DNA from 2 places in the Promicromonospora vindobonensis genome. Region 2 is predicted to be linked to the other one. Evidence: riboswitches for the same ligand, from Rfam matches in the RefSeq annotation. Region 2 holds a riboswitch; the other holds the start of a gene.
The links. A riboswitch is a leader RNA that binds a small molecule or an ion and turns the genes downstream of it on or off. The one in region 2 is predicted to bind FMN.
Positions count from the first base shown of each region.

Region 1: linked by a shared signal. The riboswitch ahead of pnuC (nicotinamide riboside transporter PnuC) and the one ahead of ribD (bifunctional diaminohydroxyphosphoribosylaminopyrimidine deaminase/5-amino-6-(5-phosphoribosylamino)uracil reductase RibD) in region 2 are both predicted to bind FMN.

Region 1 is NZ_JBHUOG010000001.1:2,023,219-2,026,611, forward strand. Features, by position in the region: gene ACFS27_RS09180 (DsbA family protein) at 1-285, opposite strand, end outside; gene ACFS27_RS09185 (hypothetical protein) at 309-503, shown strand; gene ACFS27_RS09190 (TetR/AcrR family transcriptional regulator) at 574-1,323, shown strand; FMN riboswitch at 1,459-1,594, shown strand; gene pnuC (nicotinamide riboside transporter PnuC) at 1,709-2,401, shown strand; gene ACFS27_RS09200 (Gfo/Idh/MocA family protein) at 2,421-3,393, shown strand, end outside.
Region 2 is NZ_JBHUOG010000002.1:984,844-988,236, forward strand. Features, by position in the region: gene ACFS27_RS17605 (riboflavin synthase) at 1-590, opposite strand, end outside; gene ribD (bifunctional diaminohydroxyphosphoribosylaminopyrimidine deaminase/5-amino-6-(5-phosphoribosylamino)uracil reductase RibD) at 590-1,744, opposite strand; FMN riboswitch at 1,864-1,998, opposite strand; gene ACFS27_RS17615 (DUF2306 domain-containing protein) at 2,068-2,736, opposite strand; gene ACFS27_RS17620 (response regulator) at 2,825-3,393, opposite strand, start outside.

The DNA.
Region 1 (3,393 bases), on a different contig from region 2:
CCGGGTGCCTGCCGCGGTGTAGAACGCGGAGAACGCCTCGGGGCCGTGGTCCGTCTGGACCGCCGCGGCGACGCGGCCGATGCCGCGGGAGCGCTCGATCTTCGCGCGGTAGTCCGCGGGGATGTCCCTGTCCTTGTTGAGCAGGTACAGGCTCATGAGCTTGAAGGTCAGCTCGACGTCGCGGTGCTGGGCCACCTCGAGCGCCCAGCGGGACGTGATCCAGGCGAACGGGCACATGGGGTCGACGTAGACGTCGACGACGGGCTTGGCAGCGGTCTCGGTCACGCCCAGCAGACTACGCTCACTGCGTGACCGGGATCCGTTGGGCAAGTCTCGCCACCGTCGTCGGCGGCGGGGTGATCTTTCTGGTGTGCCTGGTGGGCGTCGTGCTCGGCCATCCGTGGTCGGCGGTACCCGGTGGTCTCGCCCTGCTGATGGCCGTGCGCGAGGTGCGCTATCTGCGCAGACTGCGATCCGGGAAGATCGCCGGACGAGAAAATTAGCGCCATGAACACCATGTATCGCTCAAGGACTCTTCACGCAGTCCGGCGCGCACGGGGTAGCCTGCCTGGCATGACCGCCGTCCGTACCCACACGCACGCGCAGGCAGTAGACGCTGCGGTGGACCTGTTCACCCGGCAGGGGTACGAGGGAACCACTGTCGAGGAGATCGCCGACGCCGCCAAGGTCAGCCGGGCCACGTTCTTCCGCCGGTTCCGCTCGAAGGAAGACGTGGTGTTCGCCGACCACGAGCTGCTGCTCGAGGAGGTGGTGGTGATGCTCGCCGCCACCCGGCCCGACGCCCGCGCCAGCGAGGAGTCCGGGCACGACCTCGGCCGCGCCTGGGACCCCGACGTCGACCCGTACCTCGAGGTGTGCCGCGCCGCACGCATGGTGTTCGACCACCATGTGGGCCAGCGCGACACGTCGCTCGCCCGGTACGCCCTGCTGCAGCAGGTCCCCGCCCTGCGCGACCGGGAGCTGATCACCACGCACCGCTACGAGCGGGCGTTCACGCACTACCTGCGCGACACGCTGCCGCCGGAGCGCTCGGCGTCCACGGCGTCGATAGCATTCGCCGCCTCCGTCGTCGCGGTGCACAACGCGATCCTGCGGCGCTGGCTGCGCACCCCCTCGCTCGAGCTGCGGCCCGAGCTCGAGGAGGCGTTCGCCGACCTGCGGCGGGCTGCCGTGCTCGGTACCGCCGCCCACCCCCTGGCCGACGACGGCAACCGGGCCGGCCGCCGCGTGGTCGTCACCGTCGTCGAGGGCGGTGCGGGGCCCGACGAGGTGGCCCGGGCCGTCCGGGACGCGCTCGTCTGAAGCCATGCGTGCGATCCACAGGTCACGTGCTGGCCTGTGGATACGGCATGCCGCGTGGCGGGTGTCCTGGCCGGTGTCCGGGTGGGAATGAGCCCATGGCATCCTGTGTTCCGATAGTCAACGTGCAGCAGATGCACACGTGCTCCGGGGTCGGTGAAATTCCGAGCCGGCGGTGATAGTCCGCGACCCGGGTCTCCTCGTAGAGGAGCCCGGTTGACCTGGTGAGATTCCAGGACCGACGGTTAAAGTCCGGATGGGAGGAAGCACGTGCGGCGCGCGCCGGCAGCCCTCGGGATGCCGGCACCACGCCGTCGTCGGCGCCTTGTGGCGCGCCGACCCTCACCCCGGAGTCCCCGTGTGCGGACTTTCGGAGAGGGATAGAGACATGGACTGGTTCCGCGCCGCCTACGATGCGACGTTCCTGGTCGGCGACCAGCAGATCTACTGGCGTGAGGTCATCGGCAACCTGTTCGGGCTGGCGTCCGCGCTGGGCGGTCTGCGCCGCAAGGTGTGGGCGTGGCCCGTGGGCATCGTCGGGAACATCCTGCTCTTCACGGTCTTCATGGGCTCATGGTTCGGCGAGACCTCGCGAGCCGACATGCTGGGCCAGGCCGGCCGCCAGATCATGTTCATCGCGGTCTCGATCTACGGCTGGTACCGCTGGCGCCAGACGCAGCGGCTGGGCGGCGTCGGCACGGTCGCGGTGCACCCCCGCTGGGCGTCGTGGCGTGCCCGGGTCGGCATCGTCACCGGGATGCTGGCGGGCACGCTGCTCCTCACTCCGCTCTTCCGGACCCTCGGCTCGTACGAGCCGGTCTGGGCCGACGCGTGGATCTTCATGGGCTCCGTGCTCGCCACGTACGGCATGGCAAAGGGCTGGGTCGAGTTCTGGCTGGTCTGGGTGGCCGTCGACCTGGTCGGCGTTCCCCTGCTGTTCTCGGCGGGATACTGGGCGACCGCCATGATGTACCTGGTCTACGGCCTGTTCACGCTGTTCGGGTTCTTCGCGTGGTGGCGCATCAGCCGCCGCGAGAGCGCTGGTCACGACCAGCCTGGCCCGGTAGCCGCAGCGGCCTGATCGCGTACCGTCGGCCCTCGTGACGTCACAGGACCGCACCGCCAGGATCGGGATCGTCGGCTCGGGCTTCCGCGCCCGCACCATGCTGCGCGTGCTGCAGGCGCTGCCTGACCACTTCGAGGTGGCCGGCGTCGCCACCCGCAACGCGGAGGACCGCGTGGAACTGGCGGCGCGCGGCCTGCCTGCCGCCGGCCTGCCTGGCCGTCCGGCGCCCGCCTACTCCTCGGTGCCCGAGCTGCTCGCCGGCGGCCGGCCCGACGTCGTCCTGCTGCCCCTGCCCGCCGGTGCCGCTCAGCCGGTGATCCGTGACCTCGCCGCAGCGGGCGTCCCCGTGCTGACGGAGACGCCCGCTGCCGGCACGGTCGAGGAGCTGGCGGCCCTGCAGCGGCTCGTGGACGACGGCGCCTGCGTGCACGTCGCCGAGCAGTACCACCTGGAACCGCTGGTCGGCGCACAGCTCGCGGTCGCCGGGTCAGGGCTGCTCGGCCGGGTCACGGACGCGCACGTCGCGGTGGCGCACGACTATCACGGCCTCAGCGTGCTGCGCCGGGCACTGGGCGTGACGTTCGAGGACGCCGAGATCACCGCCCGGCGCGACGCGCGCAGGGTGCTGCCCAGCCCGAGCCGCGCAGGCGACCCCGAGGACCTGGCCCTCGTCGACACCGTCCACGCCACCGCGTGGCTGGACTTCGGCGACCGGTTGGGCACCTACGAGTTCGACGACGCGCAGTACCGCTCCTGGGTGCGCTCCCCCGCGTTCCTGGTCCGCGGCGAGCACGGCGAGCTGCGGGACGACGTCGTGCGCCACGTGGGTGCGGACGGACAGCCCCGGCGCTCCACGCTGGAGCGGGTGTCGGCCGGCGGGGCCGGCAGCCACGAGGGGATGTTCCTGCGGGGCTACACGCTCGACGGCGAGTGGCTGTACCGCAACGCGTTCCGCCCGGCCCGGCTGCCCGACGACGAGCTCTCGATCGCCCGCATCGTCGCCGACA
Region 2 (3,393 bases):
ATCAGCCGCTCGACGTACTTCGCGAGCACGTCCACCTCGACGTTGACCAGGTCGCCAGGGACGAGCCGGCCGAGCGTCGTCGCGTCGAGCGTGGTCGGGATGAGCGACACGCCGAACCCCTCGTCCGACACCCACGTCACGGTGAGCGAGACGCCCGCAAGGGCCACGGAGCCCTTCTCGGCGATATACCGGGTCAGTGCGGCGGGCGCACCGAACGCGAGGTCGTCCCACCGCGGGCCGGGCGTGCGCCGCACGAGCGTCGCGACGCCGTCGACGTGCCCCTGGACCACGTGCCCGCCCAGCCTGCCGTTGGCGGGCATCGCACGCTCCAGGTTGACCGCCGCGCCCGGGACGAGGCCGCCGAGCGAGCTGCGGCGCAGGCTCTCCGGCATCACCTCGGCCACGAACGCGCCGTCGGTCACCGACGTGACGGTGAGACACACCCCGTCGACGGCGATCGAGTCGCCAGGGCGGGCGTCCGACGCGGCGAGCGGGCCCGCCACCGTCAGGACGGCGTCGGAGCCGTCGTCGCCGTCGGGCCGGGTGAGTGCGACGACGGAGCCGAGCTCCTCGATGATTCCGGTGAACATCAGATCTCCTCCGTGGTGGGCCGGCTGGGCCGACCGTTCTGGCGTGGGTAAGCAGGCTGTGGGTTCGTGAGCGAGTTCGTGACGGGCTGTGTACGGCGCGCGACCATGAGCACGTCGTCCCCGAGCCGGGTCACGTCGTGCGTGGCGAAGCGCGCCGCCGCGCCGATGGTGGTGATGCCGAGGTCCCCTACGACGGTCGGCCCCGAGCCGAGCAGCACCGGCGCGACGTACGCGTGCACCTCGTCGACGGCGTCGGTCGCGAGCAGCGCGGTCGCGAGGGTCGGGCCGCCCTCGACGAGGAGGTGGCGCACCTCGCGCTCCGCGAGCCGCCCGAGCACGACGGCGAGATCGTGCTCGGGCAGGTGCAGCAGGGCGCCGCCAGGCCCGCGCAGGCGGGCGTCGTCGGGCACCGCGGTGCGGCCGAGCACCACCCGGAGCGGCTGGTGCTCGAAGAGCCCGCCGTCGATCGTCCGGGCGGTCAGCGACGGGTCGTCGGTCAGCGCGGTCCCCGTGCCGACCGCTATCGCGTCGACCTGAGCACGGATCGTGTGGGCGTGGGCACGTGCCTGCGGGCCCGTGATCCAGCGGCTCGTCCCGTCCGCTGCGGCCACCCTGCCGTCGAGGCTGGTCGCGAGCTTCAGGGTCACGTAGGGCCGGCCGGTACGAACCGCGTGCAGCCAGTGCCGCAGCAGCTCCTCGCCCTCGTCGGCGAGGGTGCCCGTGGTCACCTCGATACCCGCGGCTCGCAGCGTGGCCGCACCGCCCGCCGCGACCGGGTTCGGGTCGCTGACCGCCACGTGCACGGTCGCGACGCCCGCGTCGATCAGGGCATCGGCGCACGGGCCGGTGCGGCCGTGGTGGGCGCACGGCTCGAGTGTCACCACCGCCGTCGTGCCCCGCGGGTCGATGCCGTGCGAGCGGGCAGCGGCCAGCGCCGCCGCCTCCGCGTGCGGGGTGCCCGCGCCACGGTGAAAACCCTCGGCGACCGGGCGGCCGCCCGGGTCGAGGAGCACGCAGCCGACGCGCGGGTTCGGGCCGTGGGACGGGCCCTGCGCGGCCAGCGCGAGGGCGCGGCGCATGGCGCTCTCGACCGCGGTCGAGACGGCGGGTCCGGCCGTGTGCTGCACGGCCCTGCCCTGCGGTGCGTTGATCATGCTGTCCTCCCCGAGCTTCGGCGCTCCGGGGTGGACGACGGGTACGCGGACGGGGCCTCTCGGCCTCGGCCCGCGCGCACGACGTCACGGCGACGCACGCCCCAGGGGACGGCGACGCCGCACGTGCTTCCTCCCATCCGGACTTTCACCGTCGGTCCTGGAGTTCCACCAGATCAACCGGTCCCCCTTGCGGAGGACGCGGGTCGCGGACTGTTACCGCCGGCTCGGAATTACACCGACCCCGGAGCACGTGTGTGCGTACTGCTGCTTGCCAGCATGCCATATCTCGCGGGGCCAGCGGCATGGCGTGCGTCACAGACCTGTCACACGCTGCGGCGCACCCGGCGCCGCCGGATCACCAGCTCGGCGACGACCGCATTGATGACCCATGCGGCGGTCATGAGGATCGTGACGGGCACCGGGCCCGGGGTACCGACGACGAGCGTGTACGGCCCCAGCAGGACCGCCTGGGTACCGGCCCCCATGGCCAGCGCATAGGCACGTGTCATCCACGCCGAGTGGGTCATGAAGTCACGCCGCAGCACCGCCCGCACAGCCAGGACGATCGCCACGACCATCACCGTGCCGACCACGTAGCGCACCCCGTTGACGACCACCGTGTCCTTGGCCGGCAGGTCGTAGAACGCAGTCATCCAGAGCCCGGTCAGCGCGACGCCGAGGCCCGCAGGGACCAGGACCCGCCCGGCCAGGCGGTGCCAGCTGCGCCGCCGCAGGCTGGGCGCGAACTGGAGGGCGCCGAGCATCCCGTACACCGTCACGCAGACGATGTGGATCAGGACCGGCAGGGGCTGGGTCACGAACCGGGCGTTCGCCGCCGTGACAGCGGGGTCGGAAGCGAGCTCGCTCACGCGGACGGCACCGCCGATCGAGGGGACGATCGTCAGCAGGAGCAGTCCCGCGAGCACGAGCCACTCGTTGCTCCCGGCCCGGGTCTTCTTCGCCTCGGACGTTGTTGCCTTGGTCGTTGTCATGTACCGAGCGTCGCGGCCGGGCAGGGCCGCGTCATCGGTCGTCCGGCCGGTCCGGCCCGGCCGAAAGTACGAGCTGCCCGGTGGGACGTCAGGGCCGTCCGGTCCGCACCCGCCCGGTGTCGTACGCCCAGAGGGCCACCTCGACGCGGTTGCGCGCGCCGACCTTCGTCATGACGTTCGCGACGTGCGACTTGACGGTGCTCAGGGTGACGAACAGCTCGTGCGCGATCTCGGTGTTGGTCCGGCCGCGTGCCACCGCGCGCAGCACCTCCTCCTCGCGTGCGGTCAGCGGGTCGAGGAGTTGCGCGGGCGGCGCGGCGAGCCCGGCGTCGGCGAAGGCTCTCAGCAGGCGAGTCGTGATGCTCGGCGCGATGAGCGCGTCGCCGACGGCGGCGGCTCGCACGGCCTGGGCCAGGAGGGCCGGGCCCGCGTCCTTGAGCAGGAAGCCTCGCGCGCCCGCACGGAGGGCCGCGTAGACGTACTCGTCCAGGTCGAACGTCGTGATGACGACGACGGCGAGCGGGTCGGCGACTCCGGGGCCTGCCAGCATCCTGGTCGCCTCGATCCCGTCGAGCACGGGCATCCGGATGTCGAACAGGCAGACGTCGGGCCGGAGCTGTCTGGCGAGCTCGACGGCGGCTGCGCCGTCGGCCGCCT